3 regions of the Arthrobacter sp. FX8 genome follow, and region 2 is predicted to be linked to each of the others. Evidence: riboswitches for the same ligand, from Rfam matches in the RefSeq annotation. Region 2 holds a riboswitch; each other region holds the start of a gene.
What was found. A riboswitch is a leader RNA that binds a small molecule or an ion and turns the genes downstream of it on or off. The one in region 2 is predicted to bind S-adenosylmethionine.
Positions count from the first base shown of each region.

Region 1: linked by a shared signal. The riboswitch ahead of OUO20_RS15735 (DUF1737 domain-containing protein) and the one ahead of OUO20_RS03480 (bifunctional o-acetylhomoserine/o-acetylserine sulfhydrylase) in region 2 are both predicted to bind S-adenosylmethionine.
Region 3: linked by a shared signal. The riboswitch ahead of OUO20_RS09545 (aminotransferase class V-fold PLP-dependent enzyme) and the one ahead of OUO20_RS03480 (bifunctional o-acetylhomoserine/o-acetylserine sulfhydrylase) in region 2 are both predicted to bind S-adenosylmethionine.

Region 1 is NZ_CP113505.1:3,358,701-3,364,870, forward strand. Features, by position in the region: gene OUO20_RS15725 (hypothetical protein) at 1-137, shown strand, start outside; gene opgC (OpgC domain-containing protein) at 232-2,697, opposite strand; SAM riboswitch class IV at 2,923-3,038, shown strand; gene OUO20_RS15735 (DUF1737 domain-containing protein) at 3,052-3,327, shown strand; gene OUO20_RS15740 (rhodanese-like domain-containing protein) at 3,324-3,734, shown strand; gene OUO20_RS15745 (O-succinylhomoserine sulfhydrylase) at 3,735-4,943, shown strand; gene OUO20_RS15750 (glutamate--cysteine ligase 2) at 5,080-6,170, opposite strand, start outside.
Region 2 is NZ_CP113505.1:770,693-776,862, forward strand. Features, by position in the region: gene OUO20_RS03470 (HNH endonuclease signature motif containing protein) at 1-837, opposite strand, end outside; gene OUO20_RS03475 (VOC family protein) at 1,027-1,665, opposite strand; SAM riboswitch class IV at 1,885-1,999, shown strand; partial or broken gene OUO20_RS03480 (bifunctional o-acetylhomoserine/o-acetylserine sulfhydrylase) at 2,043-3,364, shown strand; SAM riboswitch class IV at 3,464-3,579, shown strand; gene metX (homoserine O-acetyltransferase MetX) at 3,592-4,707, shown strand; gene OUO20_RS03490 (MFS transporter) at 4,874-6,170, shown strand, end outside.
Region 3 is NZ_CP113505.1:2,081,594-2,087,763, forward strand. Features, by position in the region: partial or broken gene aroA (3-phosphoshikimate 1-carboxyvinyltransferase) at 1-922, shown strand, start outside; partial or broken gene rsgA (ribosome small subunit-dependent GTPase A) at 906-2,020, shown strand; gene hisN (histidinol-phosphatase) at 2,065-2,877, shown strand; SAM riboswitch class IV at 3,030-3,143, shown strand; partial or broken gene OUO20_RS09545 (aminotransferase class V-fold PLP-dependent enzyme) at 3,180-4,596, shown strand; gene OUO20_RS09550 (class I SAM-dependent methyltransferase) at 4,698-5,456, shown strand; gene OUO20_RS09555 (metal-dependent transcriptional regulator) at 5,502-6,170, shown strand, end outside.

The DNA of each region.
Region 1 (6,170 bases), 2.0 Mb from region 2:
ACCAGCAGCCGGCCGGCACCGAGTCCACCTTCTGGGCAGCCATGAAGCACCGGATCCCGCCGCGCCGCAACGGGCTGCGCATGAAGGGTCCTGCCGCTGCGGACTACATCATGACCAGCTACCCGGGCCTCGTCTGAGACCCCCGGATTCGTAAGAGGCCACCGGGCAGCCGGGTGGTACATGATCAAATGCTGTGGCACGCCCGTGCCGCAGCGTTTTTCATGCCCCCGGCTAGGTAGGGATGATCCGGAAGAGGAACCTGGTGCGGACCATCACCCAGAGCAGCCCCAGGACCACGGCGTAGGCCACGGTGTTGAGGAGGATGCTTTGCTGCTGCAGGGCCGGGATGTTGGCCACGACGGCGATCAGCACCACGTGCATGATGAAGACGTACAGCGTGGCCCGGCCCAGCGGGACCAGGAACCAGTCCAGGGCCCGGTCCACCGGTTTCCAGTAAGCACCGAGGAATGCGTACGCAGCCACCACCAGGACCAGGACGTTGAGCAGCCGGCCCGGGGCCAGGTATGTCCGGCCGAAGAAGGCGTCATACATTGCCCGGTAGGACGCATCCGGCAGAAGCGCCAGTCGGACGTCATAGGCGTTGGCCAGGTAGGGGTTGCCCCAGGACAGGAAGGCCAAAGCGAATGCTGCCGTGGTGCAGGCAACCACCACCCACGTGTGGCGCGACAGCCACGCTGTGATGCTGCGCCGATGGTAGCCCGCAACCAGCCCAAGCACGAAAAGCACCTGCCACACCAGCAGCGGGAAGGAGTCCTCGAACTGCGAGGGCAGGATCCGGAACCTGGTCATGGCACCTGCCGCATACACGGCAACCGACACCGCCACGACCCAGATGGCCTTTCCGCGGTTCAGCGCCGCGAGGATCAGCGGGCTGACCAGCAACAGCACCACATAGAGCCCCATGACATTGAACTGCCAGGGACCGAACTGCAGCAGCACGATGGCCGGAAGCACCTGGGGCGGGACGGGGAACTGGAACAGCGATGACATGCCCGAATAGAGGTCGTAGGTCCGGCCGGCCCCGTTGTGCCCGGCGCCACCGGTCCCCTGGTCCACGAACGTGGTCAGGGCCTCGGTGTGGAAGAACGGGAGCAGGGACAGAAGGAAGACGCCGATCAGCACGGCCAGCGCCGTCAGGTAGAGCTTGCCGGCGCGGCGGGTCGTGAGGTCGACCACCTGCCCGAAGTCCTCCCTGGCCTTGGGTCCGTACACCATGCCCACCACCAGTCCGGAGAACAGGACGAACAGTTCCGCACCCGACACGAAGCCCACGGCCTCCTGGGTGAGCAGCTGGAACAGCGATGCCATGCCCAGGTGGTTCACCACCACAAAGACGATGGCCATCCCGCGCAGCAGATCGATGCGCGAGTCCCTGGCGGAGGGATCCTGGTAGCCCCAGGCCGTGGCTGCGTTGATCCGGCGGGGTATCTGCCACAGGGCCACCAGGAGGATGGCCATGGCGGCGGCAACAGTCCAGGCGGCAGCCCCGGAGAGCGTGTTGGCCCGGACGTAGGTGCTCCCGGATGCCACTTCGGTGACCGGCCCGGTGACCATTGGCGATGCCTTCAGCCTGTCCAGGGCCGCTTTGGCGATGCCCGCCTGTCCCGTGAGCAGCCAGCTGATGCTCGCCACGCCGGTATCCCTGGTGCTGGTGCGCTCGTCCCAGACAACGGCGGCCGTCCCGGCAAAAGCTGGGGAAGTGGCAGTTCCCACCACCTGGTCCCACCAGCCCGCCTTGATGTCCGCCTCCTGCGCGCCGCCGGACGCGGGGCTGTAGAAAGCAGAGGTCTGGAGGAGGAACGGCTTGTTGCGCCCCTCGGAATAGGTGCCGTAGAAGTTTTCGCCGCCGGAGGCCGTCAGCATGTCCTGGAGCTCGCCGGCCCTCGGCTGGGAGTTGACGGCGGGGCCGCCGGCCGTGTCGTCGTGATAGGCGGCCAGCCCCGCCCAGTCCACTGCGTCGTCGCCCGGGTAGTAAGGGGCGTAGGCGCTGTCGCTTGAGTTCCAGGCCCCGTCGCCGTTCGTGTCCAGGAGGGAAAAGCCTTCGGTTCCGGGCTGCGGGGCATCCCGGTTGCGGTCAAAGGGGTAGTCCTTGCCCAGGTAAGGCGCCCACACCAAGGTGGCCCGGCCGCCGTCGTACTTCTTGAACGCTGCCGCCACAGCCCTGAAGGCCTGCCGGTACGCGGCGGGCTGCTGGCCCCAGGCCACCCAGCTTGCATTCATGTCCGGGGCGAACCGGATCAGCAGCTGCCCCTTGAACCCGGACGTAAGGTCGCGCACCTGCGCTGCGAATGCTTCCGCTTCCGCGGTGCCGAGCTGGTCCAGGGGCACTGACGGCTTCACCGTGAGCAGGGCGTGGGCGCCTAGGGACGCGGCCTGCTGAAGGAAGCCGTCAAGGTCGTTCCGTTCCGAATCGCGGTAGGGGATGGTGATGTCGTGGCCGAAGACGGCCGGACTGGCACCAAGCCGGCCGCTGAAGCCTGCGGCGGTGTCCTCGCCCCACTCGAGCACCGCGCCCAGCCAGGGCTTTCCCTTCTCCGGCGCAGCGTCCGCCGCATGCGCCGGCGCAGCCGCCAGCAGGGCAAGGAGGCTGACGATGGCCGCGGCCAGGAACGCCCCGATGGACGGCCGGCGGGTCCCGCGGATGGCGGCCTGGTGGCGCGATGTGTTTGCCCGCATGCTGACAGGACCCCCGGTGCTCATTGCTGTGACGACGGGGCGGCGCCCCGGTAAGAACTTTATCGGCCCCGCGGCCCCGGGCGGCACGTGGCGGGCCGCCCACCTGCGGCGATGTCCGCCGTCGCGCTTTCCTTCAACCCCGCGCCTCCCTTCAGCGCTGCTCAATTACGGAACATGACGACGGCGGCGGTGCGGCTTGGCGCGGCAGATGTTACGTTTTTGGGGAGTAATGAGTACCGGTGTGAAGCCCTGACTGGCCGGTCGGCAACCCTCCCTTTCGCGGCGGGGTGCCTCAGGTGAATACTCGGCATATCGACCGATTCGAGCTGCAAGCGTGAAAGAAGGAGATCCGTCGTGTCTGACGCACCTGCCCCTGACGAAAAATTGTCCTACCGCCTGATCACCGGCCCGGATGACCGTTCATTCTGCGAGCGGATCTCCACGGCCCTGGCCGACGGCTATGTGCTGCACGGCAGCCCGGCAGCCACCTTCAATGGCACCAGCGTGATCGTGGCGCAGGCAGTGGTCCTTCCGGCGGCAATCGCCTCGGCCGATGCCGCGGTTGCCACCGCAGTGGATGAACTGGACGCCGAATTTGAAGGCGAGTTCGACGGCGAGGGCCACGCATGAGCTACGCGGGAGACCTCACGCCCCAGGAAGCATGGGAGAAGCTGGAACAGGGCGCCATCCTGGTGGACGTCCGCACCGAGGGCGAATGGGCCCACATCGGCATTCCGGACACCAAGGCCACGGACAACGACCCCCTCTTCATCCAGTGGACCTTCCCCGGCGGCATCCCCAACCCCGACTTCATCAACGACCTCAGCCAGCAGGCGCCCGAGGACCGTTCAACCGAACTGGTGTTCCTGTGCCGCTCCGGCCAGCGGTCCATCGCGGCAGCCATCGCGGCCACCCGGGCCGGCTTCACCTCCTACAACGTGCTGGAGGGCTTTGAAGGCGAGCCGGACCGCTATGGCGAACGCACCGTCAACGGCTGGAAAAACCGCGGCCTTCCCACCAACCTCGGAAAGAACTAAGTGACCTTCAACCAAGACGCCCCCGGCTGGAACCCCGACACCCAGGCTGTCCGTGGCGGGCTGGACCGCACCAACTTCCAGGAAACGTCCGAGGCCATTTTCCTGAACTCCGGCTTCGTCTACGAATCCGCGGCAGCAGCTGAACGCGCCTTCACCGGCGAGGACGAACGCTTTGTCTACTCCCGCTACGGCAACCCGTCCGTGGCCACCTTCCAGGAGCGGCTCCGGCTGCTGGAAGGCACCGAAGCCTGCTTCGCGACGGCGTCGGGCATGTCCGCGGTGTTCACCGCGCTTGGTGCCCTGCTGGCTGCCGGCGACCGGGTGGTGGCCGCCCGGTCGCTGTTCGGTTCGTGCTTCGTGATTTTGAACGAGATCCTTCCCCGGTGGGGCGTGGAGACCGTCTTCGTGGACGGGCCGGACCTGGACCAGTGGCGCGAGGCCCTCTCCAAGCCCACCACCGCCGTCTTCTTCGAATCCCCGTCCAACCCGATGCAGGAGATCGTGGACATCGCCGCGGTCAGCGAACTTGCGCATGCCGCCGGCGCCAAGGTGGTGGCGGACAACGTCTTCGCCACTCCCCTGCTGCAGCGCTGCGGTGACCTGGGCGCCGACGTCATCGTCTACTCCGGCACCAAGCACATCGACGGCCAGGGCAGGGTCATGGGCGGCGCCATCCTGGGCACCAAGGAGTTCATCGACGGTCCCGTGAAACAGCTAATGCGCCACACCGGGCCCGCACTCTCGGCGTTCAACGCCTGGGTCCTGACCAAGGGCCTGGAGACCATGAGCCTGCGCGTGAACCATTCCTCCGCCACGGCGCTCCGGCTCGCAGAGTGGCTGGAAGAACAGCCCGCCGTGAGCTGGGTGAAGTACCCGCTGCTCAAGTCCCACCCGCAGTACGACCTGGCGGCACGGCAGATGAGCGCCGGCGGTACGGTCCTCACGCTTGAGCTGGCTCCCTCCGGCGGGCGCTCCGGCAAGGAAGCGGCCTTCGCACTGCTGGACGGGCTGCGCATCATCGACATCTCCAACAACCTTGGTGATTCGAAGTCCCTGATCACGCACCCCGCCACCACCACGCACCGCGCCATGGGGCCGGAAGGGCGAGCCGCCATTGGGCTCAGTGACGGCGTGGTGCGGCTCTCGGTGGGGCTCGAGGACCCGGAGGACCTCCTCCGCGACCTGGAACAGGCACTCAAGCAGATCTAGCCGCGCGGGAAGCCCTAGCTCCTCTGGGTCCGGGCGACGCGCTTCCTCACTCTCGATGCGCAGATTCCCTGGCGCGCACCAAATATGGGCCGCGAAGAGGAATCTGCGCGTCGGGAATGGATATGCGCATCGAAGGTCAGCTCTGGCGGACCCGCAGCAGTTCGGGCGTGCCCTCCACGTCAGCAAGGTCCAGGGCATCCCGCATGGTCACGTTGACGGCCTGCCGCACCACGGCGCCGAACCCCATGTCCTCCGGGGGCGGTCCCGCCAGCGCCTTGTCCCGGGCGCGGCGCTGTTCGGCGGCTCCCGTTCCGCGGGCGATGATGTCCTCCACCCCCTGCCGTGCCAGTGCCAGTTCCCCCTGTTCGGACAGGACGGGAGCCAGGTAATCCACCAGGGACCGGACCACGTCCGCGGCCGGTGCGGGCCGGAAATTCCCAAAATCCAGGAGTTCACCGCTTAGCCCGGCGCTGCTGGCCTGCCACGAGGCCATCCGGAGGAGGACGGTGGGAACCGGCGCAGGATCCACGTCGGCCTGCCATTCCCTGCTGGCGGATTCCACCAGCGCCCGGACCAGCACGGCAATGAGCGCTGCATCCTCGGCACGAAGGCAGACGTCCGCCACGCGAACCTCGACGGTGGGGTGGTTGCGGGACAGCCGGGCGTCGAAGTACAGCATGCCCTCATCGAGCATGACGCCGCTTTCCAGCAGCCGCGTCACCACGCGCCGGTAGGCAGGGTACGTCCCGTAAATACCGGCCGGGCCCGCCGTGGGCCACCGGTTCCAGGCCTGGGTCCGGTAGCTTTCAAACCCGGTTGGAACGCCGTTCCAGAAGGGCGAATTGGCGCTCAGGGCCGTCAGCACTGCCAGCTTGTCGCGGATCCGGTCCAGGACCGCCACGCCCTCTTCGGGCGATTCGATGAACGTGTGCACATGGAAGCCGCAGGTCAGCTGCTCCTGGGCGGTGAGGCCGAAGCGCTCCAGCATTTTGGCGTACCGGGGGTCGGGCGTCGTGTGGGTGGTGGAGGCCAAGGGCGAGGTGGCGAGGGCCGCCACCCTGGCGCCATGCTTCCTGGCGGCTTGGTCCGCCAGGGCGCGGCCCGCGCGGATCTGTTCGAGCAGGCTCCCGTATTCGAGGCACGGACGGGTCTGGGTCTCGATCTGCTCAAGCTTCAGCTCGGCACTCAAGCCCATCTCGTCGTCGTAATCCGCCTGTTTTCCGGAGT
Region 2 (6,170 bases):
GGTTCCTGCGCCGAGGAGGAATGATGCTGCGATGTCGGGGCGGAGTTGGGTGAGGGTGCGGGGCTCGTCAGGGCCCTGGAGTCCGCGGGCGGTGGCGGTGGTGCGGTTCCAGATGGCGCAGGCGGTGTCACCGGGGAGGTAGAGCGAGAGCCAGGCCATGCCGTCGCGGTCCGGGGTGTATTCCATCCGCCGGTCCGCGACGCCTTTGGCGTGGCGTTTGGCGAGGGTTTCGGGGTGGTGGCGTTCCCGCCAGGCGCGGACCTTGGCGCGGAACCGGGCGGGGACGAGTTCGCCGGGCGCGGCGCCGCGGGCGGGGTTGGGGGCGTCGGGGTCGAAGAAGTGCGCCACCAAGGCAGCAGCCCCGTCGGGGGTGAGCCCCTCGGTTTCATCGGCGACGATCCTGGCATGCTGCCACGACAGGTCACCGGCTGACAGGGCGCCCAGGAGCGGCGGCAGGGAACCCACCCGGCGGGATTGTTCCACCAAAGCACCCGCGGCCGCGGAACTGATGCTAAGGACTCCGGCGATCTCCTCCACCGCGGACATCTCCGAAAACATGCGCTCATTCACCGGGGCGTCGGGGGCAAGCAGTGCCTGCTGGATTTCGACCGCTTCTGCCGCGTCACGGGCCTTCACCGCCGCGAGCTGAGCCTCGACCCGGGAGACTGCCTCCAGCCGTTCCAGCCGGAGCTCATAGCGCCGCTGCAGCACATCCACGTCAGCGCCAACACCGGTCCCGGCGGCAAGGATATGATCCTCACGGTCCAGCGCATCGAGGGCAGCAACAGAGACAGAAACACCCTCCAAAACCACCCCAACATCCGTGCCGATTCCCATACCCACATCATCCAGCGAGGCACCGACATTCAGACCTGGATCGCAGCGATGTAGGAAGCAGCCACTTAAATGAATTCGGCCGCCATCGGGTAGTGACGCCGTTGTCACCACCTGATGGCGGCCGAAGCTGATCCGGGTACTGGCCCGGCGAACCCCCTCCCGGACATTCCGGGAGGCTGGGGTGGAGCGTCAGATGGTGACGGCTCCGTTGGCGGTTTCAAACGTGACCGACAGGATGCCCGGAGTTCCGTGCGGGGCGACCCACTCCACCGCAACGTCCTCAAGCGGCTTCTCCACCGGTTCACCCAGCCACTCGGTCACGCGGGACGCGGAGCCGGCGATGGTCAGGCAGCTCATCTTAAGATTGCTGGGGTAGGCGTTGGACGGGTGCAGTGCCGGGTCGCCTTCCCACTTGAGCATGTACGGCACCTGGGGATCGGCGATAAGGCCAAGGATGCCAATCTGTTTCCAGACCAGCTCCCGGCCGTCCGGGAACTTGCGGTTGCCGTTCACCGCGGCGCGGCCAAGGCGTGCCTCGAACGGGGCGAGGTCGTCCACTTCGACGCACCAGCCCATCCAGCCACCACCGGCCGCGGAACGGGCACGCACTGCCTGTCCGAACGGTGCCTTGTCCGAAGCCGGGTGGTCCAGGACCTCTACGACTTCCAGGTACTTGTGCCCGGCGAGCGGGATGATCATATTCCGGGTTCCGAACCGGGGGTGCACCCCGCCCTTCACTGCCTCAACGCCGAGGGCAGATGAAATACGTTCGGTAGTGGCCGCGAGGCCATCTTGTTCACAGGCGTAAGAGACGTGATCCATGCGCATGGCAACATCTTGGCACTTTGTGATCCGGCTCTCAGCTAAGGGTACCCTTACTGGAAAGGCGGCCGGGAAAAGGGCCGGGAACATGGGCAAGAAGGACGACGGCGGCGTCCCCGGCCGGGTGCGGGGCGGCCCACCTGTGGCGGCTCGAAAGCCATGCAGGGCGACCTTGTTCGTCACAATGCTGTCCACGGCGACTACCCCGTTCCTAGACTGGGCGCAGGTCATGAGCGCCAGCGCCAAGCCCCGGCTCGCTGGCCGGCAACCCTCCACCCGCGGTGGGGTGCCCCGGGTGAGGACCTGGCTGTCCGGCAAGAGCCGGAAGCAAGCGCGGCCCGTACTGCCCCACGCATTCCGGGCCCATGTCATAGGAGACTGAGATGTCCAACGGATGGTCTTTCGAAACCCGCCAGATCCATGCAGGCCAGGAGCCCGACAGTGCCACCGGAGCCCGCGCGCTCCCCATTTACCAGACCACGTCCTTCGTGTTCCCCAGCGCCGAAAGCGCAGCCAACCGCTTTGCCCTCGCCGAACTTGCGCCCATCTACACCCGGATCGGCAACCCCACCCAGGATGCCGTCGAACAGCGGATCGCCAGCCTTGAGGGAGGCCTGGCCGCTTTGCTGCTGAGCTCGGGCCAGGCCGCCGAGACGTTCGCGGTGCTGAACATTGCGGAGGCGGGGGACCATATTGTGGCGAGCCCCAGCCTTTATGGCGGAACGTACAACCTGTTCGCCCACACCCTGAAGAAGTTCGGCATCTCGGTCACCTTCGTCCAGGATCCCGACAACCTGGACCAGTGGCGCGACGCCGTCCAGCCGAACACCAAGCTCTTTTTCGGTGAAGTGGTGTCCAATCCCCGCCAGGACGTCCTGGACATCGAAGGCATCTCCGAGGTGGCCCACCAGGCAGGCGTGCCACTGATCGTGGACAACACCCTGTCCACGCCCTACCTGATCCGCCCACTGGAGTGGGGTGCGGACATCGTGATCCACTCCGCCACCAAATACCTGGGCGGCCACGGCTCCGCAATTGCCGGCGTGATCGTGGACTCCGGCAAATTCGACTTCGGCAAGGACCCTGAACGGTTCCCCGGCTTCAACACCCCGGACCCCACCTACAACGGCCTGGTCTACGCCCGCGACCTAGGCGCCGACGGTGCGCTGGGTGCCAACCTCTCCTACATCCTCAAGGCCCGCGTCCAGCTGCTGCGCGACCTTGGCTCGGCGGTTTCCCCTTCAACGCCTTCCTGATCTCCCAGGGCCTGGAGACGCTGAGCCTGCGGGTGGAACGCCACGTTGCCAACGCCACGGAAGTGGCGCGCTGGCTGGAAGGACGGGACGACGTCGAATCCGTCGCCTACGCCGGGTTGCCCTCCAGCCCCTGGTACGAGCGTGGCCGCAAGTACGGGCCCAAGGGAACGGGCGCCGTCGTGGCCTTCAACCTTGCCGGCGGAGCGGAGGCGGGCAAGCGCTTCGTCGACGCCCTGGAGCTGCACTCCCACGTGGCCAACATCGGCGACGTCCGCTCCCTGGTCATCCACCCGGCGTCGACCACCCACAGCCAGCTCTCGCCGGAGCAGCAAGCGGTGGCCGGGGTGAATCCGGGACTGGTCCGGCTCTCTGTTGGCCTGGAGCACATCGATGACATCCTGGCCGACCTGGAAGCGGGTTTCCGCGCTGCCAAAGGCGCCCAGAGCTAAAAGCGCGCCAGGGCTGACGCCGGGAGGGCCGGCAAGCGGGGAAGTCACAACCAGTCACACTCTTGGCCTGGAGCGGGGGTGTTTCGTACACTCGAACCAGGTCATGAGTGCCAGTGACAGCCCCGGCTTGCTGGCCGGCAACCCTCCATCCGCGGTGGGGTGCCCCGGGTGAGGACCTGGCCTGCCGGTCAGACGACGGCAGGCAAGCGCGTAGAAGAGGTCTTGCCATGACGGTTACCGTCGCCCGAACCACCATCCCCGAACACGGAATTGTCCGCTACGCCTCCATCGGAGGGCTGGAACTTGAAGCCGGGGGATACCTCCCGGACGTCACGCTGGCCTACGAAACCTGGGGCACGCTCAACGCCGACGCCAGCAACGCCATCCTGATCGAGCACGCCCTGACCGGCAGCACCCACGTGACCCGCGGTGACACGGACGAAGAAGGCTGGTGGGAACAATTGGCCGGTCCCGGCGCTCCCGTGGACACGGACAAGTTCTTCGTGGTGTCCGTCAACATCGTGGGCGGCTGCTACGGGTCCACGGGCCCGTCCTCGGCCGCCCCGGACGGAGCCCCCTGGGGCTCCCGCTTCCCCCTGGTCACCCTGCGGGACAGCACGGTGGCAGAGGCCCGGCTGGCTGACCAGCTGGGCATCAGCAGCTGGTTCGCTGTCCTGGGCGGATCCATGGGCGGCGCCCGCGCCCTTGAATGGGCAGTGACCTACCCGGAGAGGGTGCAGCGCTGCGCCGTCATCTCCGTGGGTGCCGCGAGCACGGCGGAACAGATCGCCTTCGCGCAGGCCCAGACCCTGGCCATCCGGCAGGACCCACATTTCAACGGCGGCGACTACTATGGCGGCCCCTGCCCGGAAGCCGGGCTGGCACTTGCCCGGCGCATTGCCCACATCACCTACCGGTCCGCGGCTGAACTGGAAGGCCGCTTCGGCCGGGAACCCCAGGCGCCGGAGTCGCCCCTGAAGGGTGAGGCTCTGGCCGCCCGCGGCCGCTACCAGGTGGAAAGCTACCTGGACCACCAGGGCAGCAAGCTCGTGAAGCGCTTCGACGCCAACAGCTATATCGCCCTCACCGAGGCGCTGATGAGCCATGACATCTGCCGGGGCCGCGGAACCCTGGCCGAAACCCTGGCCAGGTCCACCGCCAGGTTCTTCGTGGCCGCCGTGGATTCGGACCGGCTGTATTTCCCGTCGCAGTCCCGTGAGCTGGCCCAGGCCCTGCCGGGGGACGTGGACGTGCACGTCATCCAGGCGCCGATCGGGCACGACGGGTTCCTGACAGAGATCGGGCAGCTGGGCAGCCAGCTCCGGAGCAGCTTCCTGGCCTAGCGCCCCGCATGTGCATTCCTGCAGATGCCTTCTGCACTAATCGGCGTTGAGGTTGCACCGCAGGCAGACCATACTCAATCGAATCCGGTGCGTTCGTGGTGTGCATCACACCCGGCCGCCATTGATTGGTCCCCGTGGTGTCGACGACGACGCCGAAGGAGTTCGCATGAGTACGGAAAGCTCCGCCGCAAGGCGCACAGAGGAAACCGACGTCAAGGCTTCAGGCCTTAAGAAAGTGGTTACGGCCTCCATGGCCGGAACCGTTGTTGAGTGGTACGAGTTCTTCCTCTACGCCTCGGCTGCCACCCTGGTGTTCGGAAAGGCCTTCTTCCCCAACGCCGGCACAGAACTGGATGGCATCATCGCCGCCTTCCTCACTTATGCCGTCGGTTTCGTGGCGCGCCCCATCGGCGGCATCGTCTTTGGCCACTTCGGCGACAAGTTCGGACGCAAGAAGCTGCTGCAGCTGAGCATCATCCTGGTAGGCGTCTCCACCTTCCTCATGGGCTGCCTGCCCACGTTCCAGCAGATCGGCTACTGGGCTCCCGCACTGCTGGTGGTCCTCCGGTTCGCCCAGGGCTTTGCCGTTGGCGGCGAGTGGGGCGGCGCCGTCCTCCTCGTGGCCGAACACAGCCCCAGCAAATCCCGCGGTTTCTGGGCCAGCTGGCCACAGTCGGCAGTGCCGCTGGGAAACCTGCTTGCCACCGCCGTCTTGTTCACCCTGTCCTCCACGTTGACCCAGGACGCCTTCCTGGGGTGGGGCTGGCGCGTAGCGTTCTGGCTGTCCGCGGTGATCGTCCTGATCGGTTACTACATCCGCACCAAGGTCAATGACGCACCGATCTTCCTCGAAGCCCGCAAAGAGGTCGAAGCCGGCCACAAGGGCTACGGCGTCGCTGAGGTATTCCGGCGCTACCCCCGCGGCGTCTTCACCGCCATGGGCCTGCGCCTGGCGGAAAACATCCTGTACTACCTCGTGGTCACGTTCTCCATCACCTACCTGAAAACCGTGGTCCAGGCCGACACCACCCGCATCCTCCTCCTGCTGCTCCTTGCCCACGCCCTGCACTTCGCCGTCGTGCCCATGGTCGGCAAGCTGTCGGACCGGTTTGGCCGCAGGCCCGTCTACATGGCCGGCGCCATCATGGGGGCCACCTGGGGCTTCTTCGCCTTCCCCATGATGGACACCAAGAACGATGCCATCATCCTGGCGGCCATCATGATCGGCCTGGTGTTCCACGCCTTCATGTACGCCGGGCAGCCTGCCATCATGGCGGAAATGTTCCCCACCCGGATGCGCTACTCCGGGGTTTCCCTGGGCTACCAGGTGACGTCGATCGTTGCAGGATCCCTGGCCCCGATCATCGCCGCCTCGCTCCTGGGCGCCTACAAGTCCTCCGTCCCCGTGGCGGTCTACCTGCTGATCGCCTGCGCCATTACCGCCGTCGCGGTCTACTTCCTGA
Region 3 (6,170 bases), 1.3 Mb from region 2:
TGGCCGTTTCCGCCGAAGACGGCAGCGCGCCGTCGTCGCTCCCTTTGTGGTGGAAGGCAACGGCGCAGTCCGCGGCGGCCATCTGGTGATCGATGCCAGCGCCTCCTCGCAGTTCGTCTCCGCCCTCCTCCTGGTGGGCGCAAGGTTCGACGACGGCCTGCACCTGGAACACGTGGGCAAGCCGGTACCCAGCCTGGACCACATCAACATGACAGTGGCCGTCCTGCGCGGTGCCGGCGTTTCAGTGGACGACTCCGTCCCCAACCACTGGGTGGTGGCGCCGGGACCCATCCGCGCCTTCGACCAGCGGATTGAACAGGACCTTTCCAACGCCGGGCCCTTCCTGGCCGCGGCCCTGGCCACGCGGGGCACCGTACGGATTCCCAACTGGCCTGATGAAACGCAGCAGGTGGGAGACCTGTGGCGCGGAATCCTGGCCAGCATGGGCGCCTCGGTCACCCTGGCTGACGGTGTCCTGACCGTCACCGGCGGCCCGGAGATCAAGGGCGGCAACTTCGCGGACACCAGTGAACTGGCTCCCACGGTCGCGGCCCTGTGTGCCCTTGCCACGGGGCCTTCCCGCCTCAGCGGCATCGCCCACCTGAGGGGACACGAGACGGACAGGCTCGCGGCCCTGGTATCGGAGATCAACCGGCTGGGCGGCGACGCCGAGGAAACCAGCGACGGCCTGGTGATCCGGCCCGCCCGGCTGCACGCCGGCGTCGTCCACAGCTACGCCGACCACCGCATGGCCACGGCCGGCGCAATCCTGGGACTCGCCGTCGAAGGCGTCCAGGTGGAGGACATCGGCACCACGGCCAAGACCATGCCGGATTTCCCGCAGCTGTGGGCCGGCATGCTGGCCCAGGGAGAAGGGTCCGCCGCCGGACCGGAAGGGCGCGGCAGTGGCGCGGAGCACTGATTCCTGGGACGAATCGGACGTTCGGATCCGTCCCAGCAAGAAGGGCTCCCGGCCGCGCACCAAAGACCGCCCCAGCCACGACGACGCCGTGACCGGACGGATCATCACGGTGGACCGCGGGCGGTACACCGCGGTAGTGGACGAGGACTCGGAGAATGAGCGCGTTGTCATTGCCGCGCGCGCCCGGGAACTTCGGCGCTCGCCCGTTGTGGCAGGCGACTTCGTCTCGCTCGTGGGGGACGTGTCCGGCGCGCCGGACACGCTGGCCCGGCTGGTGAAGATCCAGGACCGCCACACCCTCCTGCGCCGCAGCGCCGACGACACCGACCCCGTGGAGCGCGCGGTGGTGGCCAACGCCGACCAACTGGTGATCGTGGTGGCTGCCGCCAACCCGGAACCCCGCACGGGGTTCATCGACCGCGCGCTCGTGGCCGCATACGACGCCGGAATCGAACCCATCCTGCTGGTCACCAAGGCCGACGTCAAAGACCCCGCGGAACTGCTTTCCAACTACACGCACCTGGACTTCCCGGTGATCATCAGCAAGACGGCGGATGCGCAGGCGTCGGGAATCGATGCCCGGTCCGATGACGGGCTCTCGGCGCGGCTGGACAGCGCCGCAGTGGCGGCGCTGCGGGACCATCTCGATGGCAAGGTCACCGTTATGCTGGGGCACTCCGGCGTCGGCAAGTCCACCATGGTGAACGCCCTGACCGGCGCCGAGCGGGCCACCGGCGGCGTGAATGCCGTGACCGGGCGCGGCCGCCACACGTCGTCGTCGGCCCTTGCCTTGCGGTTGGCGGACGCGCCTCCCGGCAGCTGGATCATCGATACCCCCGGCATCCGTTCCTTTGGCCTGGCGCACGTGGACCCTGACCGCATCCTGCGCTCCTTCCCGGACCTCTCCCCGGCATCGAGAACTGCGAACGGGGCTGCAAGCACACCGCAACCGCAGTGAACTGCGGCCTCGACGACTGGGTGGCAGGCGGACACGCAGGTCCCACCGGCGCGGCCCGGCTGGCCTCGCTGCGGCGCCTGCTTGGTACGGACCCGAGGATGGAAGCACAGGAAACCAAGGAGCTCGGCAGCGTCAACTGACGCGTTCTCCCGGCAGAACCGTCCACAGACGGTAGTTTGGAACCATGATCCAACCCGCTTCGAGCTACAACGATGACCTGCGCCTGGCCCATGTCCTGGCCGACTCCGTGGATGACCAGACCATGAGCCGCTTCAAGGCCCTGGACCTCCACGTTGAGACCAAGCCGGACCTGACGCCGGTCACCGACGCGGACAAGGCCGCCGAGGAAGCCATCCGGGGCCAGCTCTCCCGTTCACGCCCCCGCGACGCCGTCCTGGGCGAGGAATTCGGCAGCACCGGCCACGGTTCCCGGCGCTGGATCATCGACCCCATTGACGGAACCAAGAACTTTGTCCGCGGCGTTCCCGTATGGGCCACGCTGATCGCCCTCGTGGATGAGGGCGAACCGGTGGTGGGCGTCGTCAGCGCCCCGGCCCTGGGCAAGCGCTGGTGGGCGGCGAAAGGCATGGGCGCGTACATGGGCAGGTCCCTTGCCGCCGCCACCCGCCTCCGCGTGTCCAACGTGTCGAAGCTTTCCGACGCCTCCCTCTCCTACTCCAGCCTGGGCGGGTGGAAGGAACGCGGAAACCTTGACGAGTTCCTCGGCCTTACCGAGGACGTTTGGCGGACCCGGGCCTACGGGGATTTCTGGTCGTATTGCATGGTGGCCGAGGGCTCCGTGGACATCGCCTGCGAACCCGAGCTGAACCTCTATGACATGGCTGCCCTGGTGCCGATCGTGGTGGAGGCCGGCGGCCGGTTCACATCCCTGGAAGGCGAGGACGGCCCGTTCGGCGGGAACGCCCTGGCCACGAACTCAATCCTGCACTCGGAGGTCCTGCACCGATTGAACCCGTACCTGGACGATCTGCTGTAACTCACGCGCTTTCCACGTTTGAACGAATAATGCGACGCCGGACACCTCCCAAGGCAGGTGCCCGGCGTCGTTTATTCGGGGGCGCGTAACAAAGCCCTTAACAATTGCCGCGGCTTCAGTCCTGGCCGCCCCATGTCCTACGCTTTTATGCAGGTCACGAGTGCCAGCGCAAAACCCCGGTTTGCTGGCCGGCAACCCTCCATTCGCGGTGGGGTGCCCCGGGTGACGACCAGGCCGGTCCGGAGCGGATGCGGCAAGCGCGGATTCCACTATGCCGGAGTCCTGTACCAAGTGAGGTCTCTGTGACAACTGCCACCGTCTCCCCCAGCCCGTCATTGCCGAAGCTGCCGTCCCCCATGCACGCCACGCCGCAGCCGGCCGGCCGCTCGCTGCCGTCACCGGCGCCGAAATCCAGGCGCCCCTGATTTCGGGCGGCCACGTGCGGTACGCCAACCTCGATTACGGCGCCTCCGCCCCGGCACTGTCCGTAGTGTCCGCTTACCTGAATGAGATCCTCCCCTACTACGCCAGCGTCCACCGCGGGGCAGGATACGCATCCCAGATCAGCACCTCCGTGTACGAGAACGCGCGCAGCATCGTCAGGGATTTCGTGGGCGGCCGCCCGGATGATTCGGTCATCTTCACCCGCAACACGACGGATTCGCTGAACCTGCTGGCCGGCTGCCTTCCCGTGACCGATGGCCGCCACGACGGCGAAGTGCTGTACCTGGACATCGAACACCACGCCAATCTCCTGCCGTGGCAGGGCGTCCCGCACCGCAGCATCGTCGCCGCCGACACCATCACCGGCACCCTTGAGGCCGTACGTGCCGAGCTTGGACAGGGCGGTGTCAGCTTGGTCGCGGTCACCGGGGCCTCCAACGTGACCGGCGAAATCCTCCCCATCCGGGCGCTGGCCGCGCTGGCCCACGAACATGGCGCACGGATCGTGGTGGATGCGGCCCAGCTCGCGCCGCACCGCCGCATAGACATCAGCGCGGATGACGTCGACTACCTCGCCTTCTCAGGCCACAAGCTGTACGCGCCCTTCGGCGCCGGCGTCCTGGTGGGGCGCCCGGACTGGCTGGACGCCGGCGTCCCGCACCTCGCCGGCGGCGGCGCCGTCAAGGAAGCCAGGCTCGACGGCGTCAGCTGGGCCACCGGCCCGGCCCGCCATGAGGGGGCTCGCCGAACGTCCTGGGGGCCGCCACGCTGGCCCGCGCCACCCAGGTCATTGCAGGCCTGGACCAGGCACGCTGGCACGCCCACGAGTCCGCCATCCGCTCCTTTTTGGTGGAGGGACTCCAGCGGATCGACGGCGTCACGGTTCACCAGATCTTCAAGGACACCAACCCCGAAACGGACACCATCGGGGTGGTCAACTTCTCCGTCGAGGGTTACGACGCAGGACTGGTGGCGGCGTACCTTTCGGCAGAGCATGGCGTGGGCCTGCGTGACGGGCGCTTCTGCGCCCATCCCCTGCTGAAGCGCCTGGGCCTGCCGTCCGGTTCCCTCCGCGCCAGCTTCGGCGTCGGTTCGCGCCTGGAAGATGCCGAGCGCCTGCTGGCCGGCATCCAGGCGCTCCGGAGCAACGGGCTGGGCTGGGACTACGTGGTGGACGCAGGCCGCTGGGTCCCTGCCAACGACACCCGCACCTACCCGCACTGGGCGCCCAACACCCCTGGAACAGCCGGCGCAGCGCCCTGCATCGACGACTGACGCCGGAAACCGCCACTCCTGTTTCAGCCGGCTGACCGCGCGTCAGGGGAATGCGGTAAATTCGAAAGGTACCGCAGGACGTCAGCTGAAGGAGGCCACGCGTGGTTCGGGGTGGCCCCAAGCTTGATCACGGGCGGCGCAGGGAACTGGGCCAGAGCTTCCAGGACGGCGGCAGGCACTACCAGCGCGTCCGGCCCGGCTACCCTGAGGAGTCAGCCCGGTGGCTGGTGCCCGCCGACGCCCATGAAGCCCTCGACGTTGGTGCCGGTACCGGAAAGTTCACCGCGCTGCTGCTGGACATGGGGCTGGACGTCACGGCCGTGGACCCCTCGGCGGACATGCTCGCCCAGCTCACGGAACACTACCCGGCTGCCACGGCGATGCCGGGGACTGCCGAGGCGACAGGCCTGCCCGACGCCAGCTTCGACGTCGTCACCGTAGCCCAGGCGTGGCACTGGTGCGACGCCCTGGCGGCAAGCACCGAACTGGCCCGCGTGCTGCGCCCGCACGGAACCCTCGGCCTGGTGTGGAACCAGCTGGACACCTCAGTGCCCTGGGTGCACCGGCTCTCCCGGATCATGCACGCAGGCGACGTCTACCGGCCGGGGCACAAGCCCGTCATCGGCCCGGAGTTCCAGGGGCTCGAAGGGCATGTCACCCACTGGCAGGACACAGTGGACACCACGGACCTGATGGAACTCACTAAATCCCGCAGCTACTACCTCCGGGCCGGCGAGTCAACGCGGGCCAAGGTCCTGGCCAACCTGGACTGGTACCTGCACGAACACCTTGCCTACACCCCTGACCAGGAAATCGACCTTCCCTACCTCACCCTGGCTTGGCGGGCCGTCAAGGCATGACGGCGCATCCCGTATGGCGCCTGCAGAGCCGGTAGGCTTGGATTCGTGAAGACCAGCGCGCCCTCCTCCTCGATCGAGGATTACGTCAAGGTCATTTATTCCTTTACCGAATGGCAGGACAAGCCCATCACGTCCTCCCAGCTCGCACAGCGGCTGGGGGTGGCAAATTCCTCGGTTTCGGAAATGGTCCGCAAACTCAAGGACCAGGGCCTGGTGGACCACAAGCCCTACAGCGCCGTCACGCTGACCGAGGCCGGCCTGCGGCTGGCGCTGTCCATGGTCCGGCGCCACCGGCTGATCGAGACATACCTTGTCCAGCGGCTCGGATACAGCTGGGACGAAGTCCACGATGAGGCTGAACAACTCGAACACGCCGTATCGGACACGTTCATCGAACGGGTCGCCGCCAAGCTCGGGGACCCGAAGCGTGACCCGCACGGCGATCCAATCCCCACGGCGGACGGGCAGGTGCTGATGCCGCGCGCGCACCTCCTCGCCGAGCTGGACCAGGGACATACCGGCAGGATCACCCGGATCAGCGACGACAACCCGGAACTGCTGCGCTACCTGGCCGCCCAGGCCATCGACCTTGATGCGGACGTCGAGGTGGTGGGACGGCGGCCTTTCGGCGGAGCCCTGGTGGTGCGGATCGGTGGTCCCGGCGGCGCCCGTGAGTACGATTTCGCTGAGGAAATCGCCTCGGCGCTCTGGGTC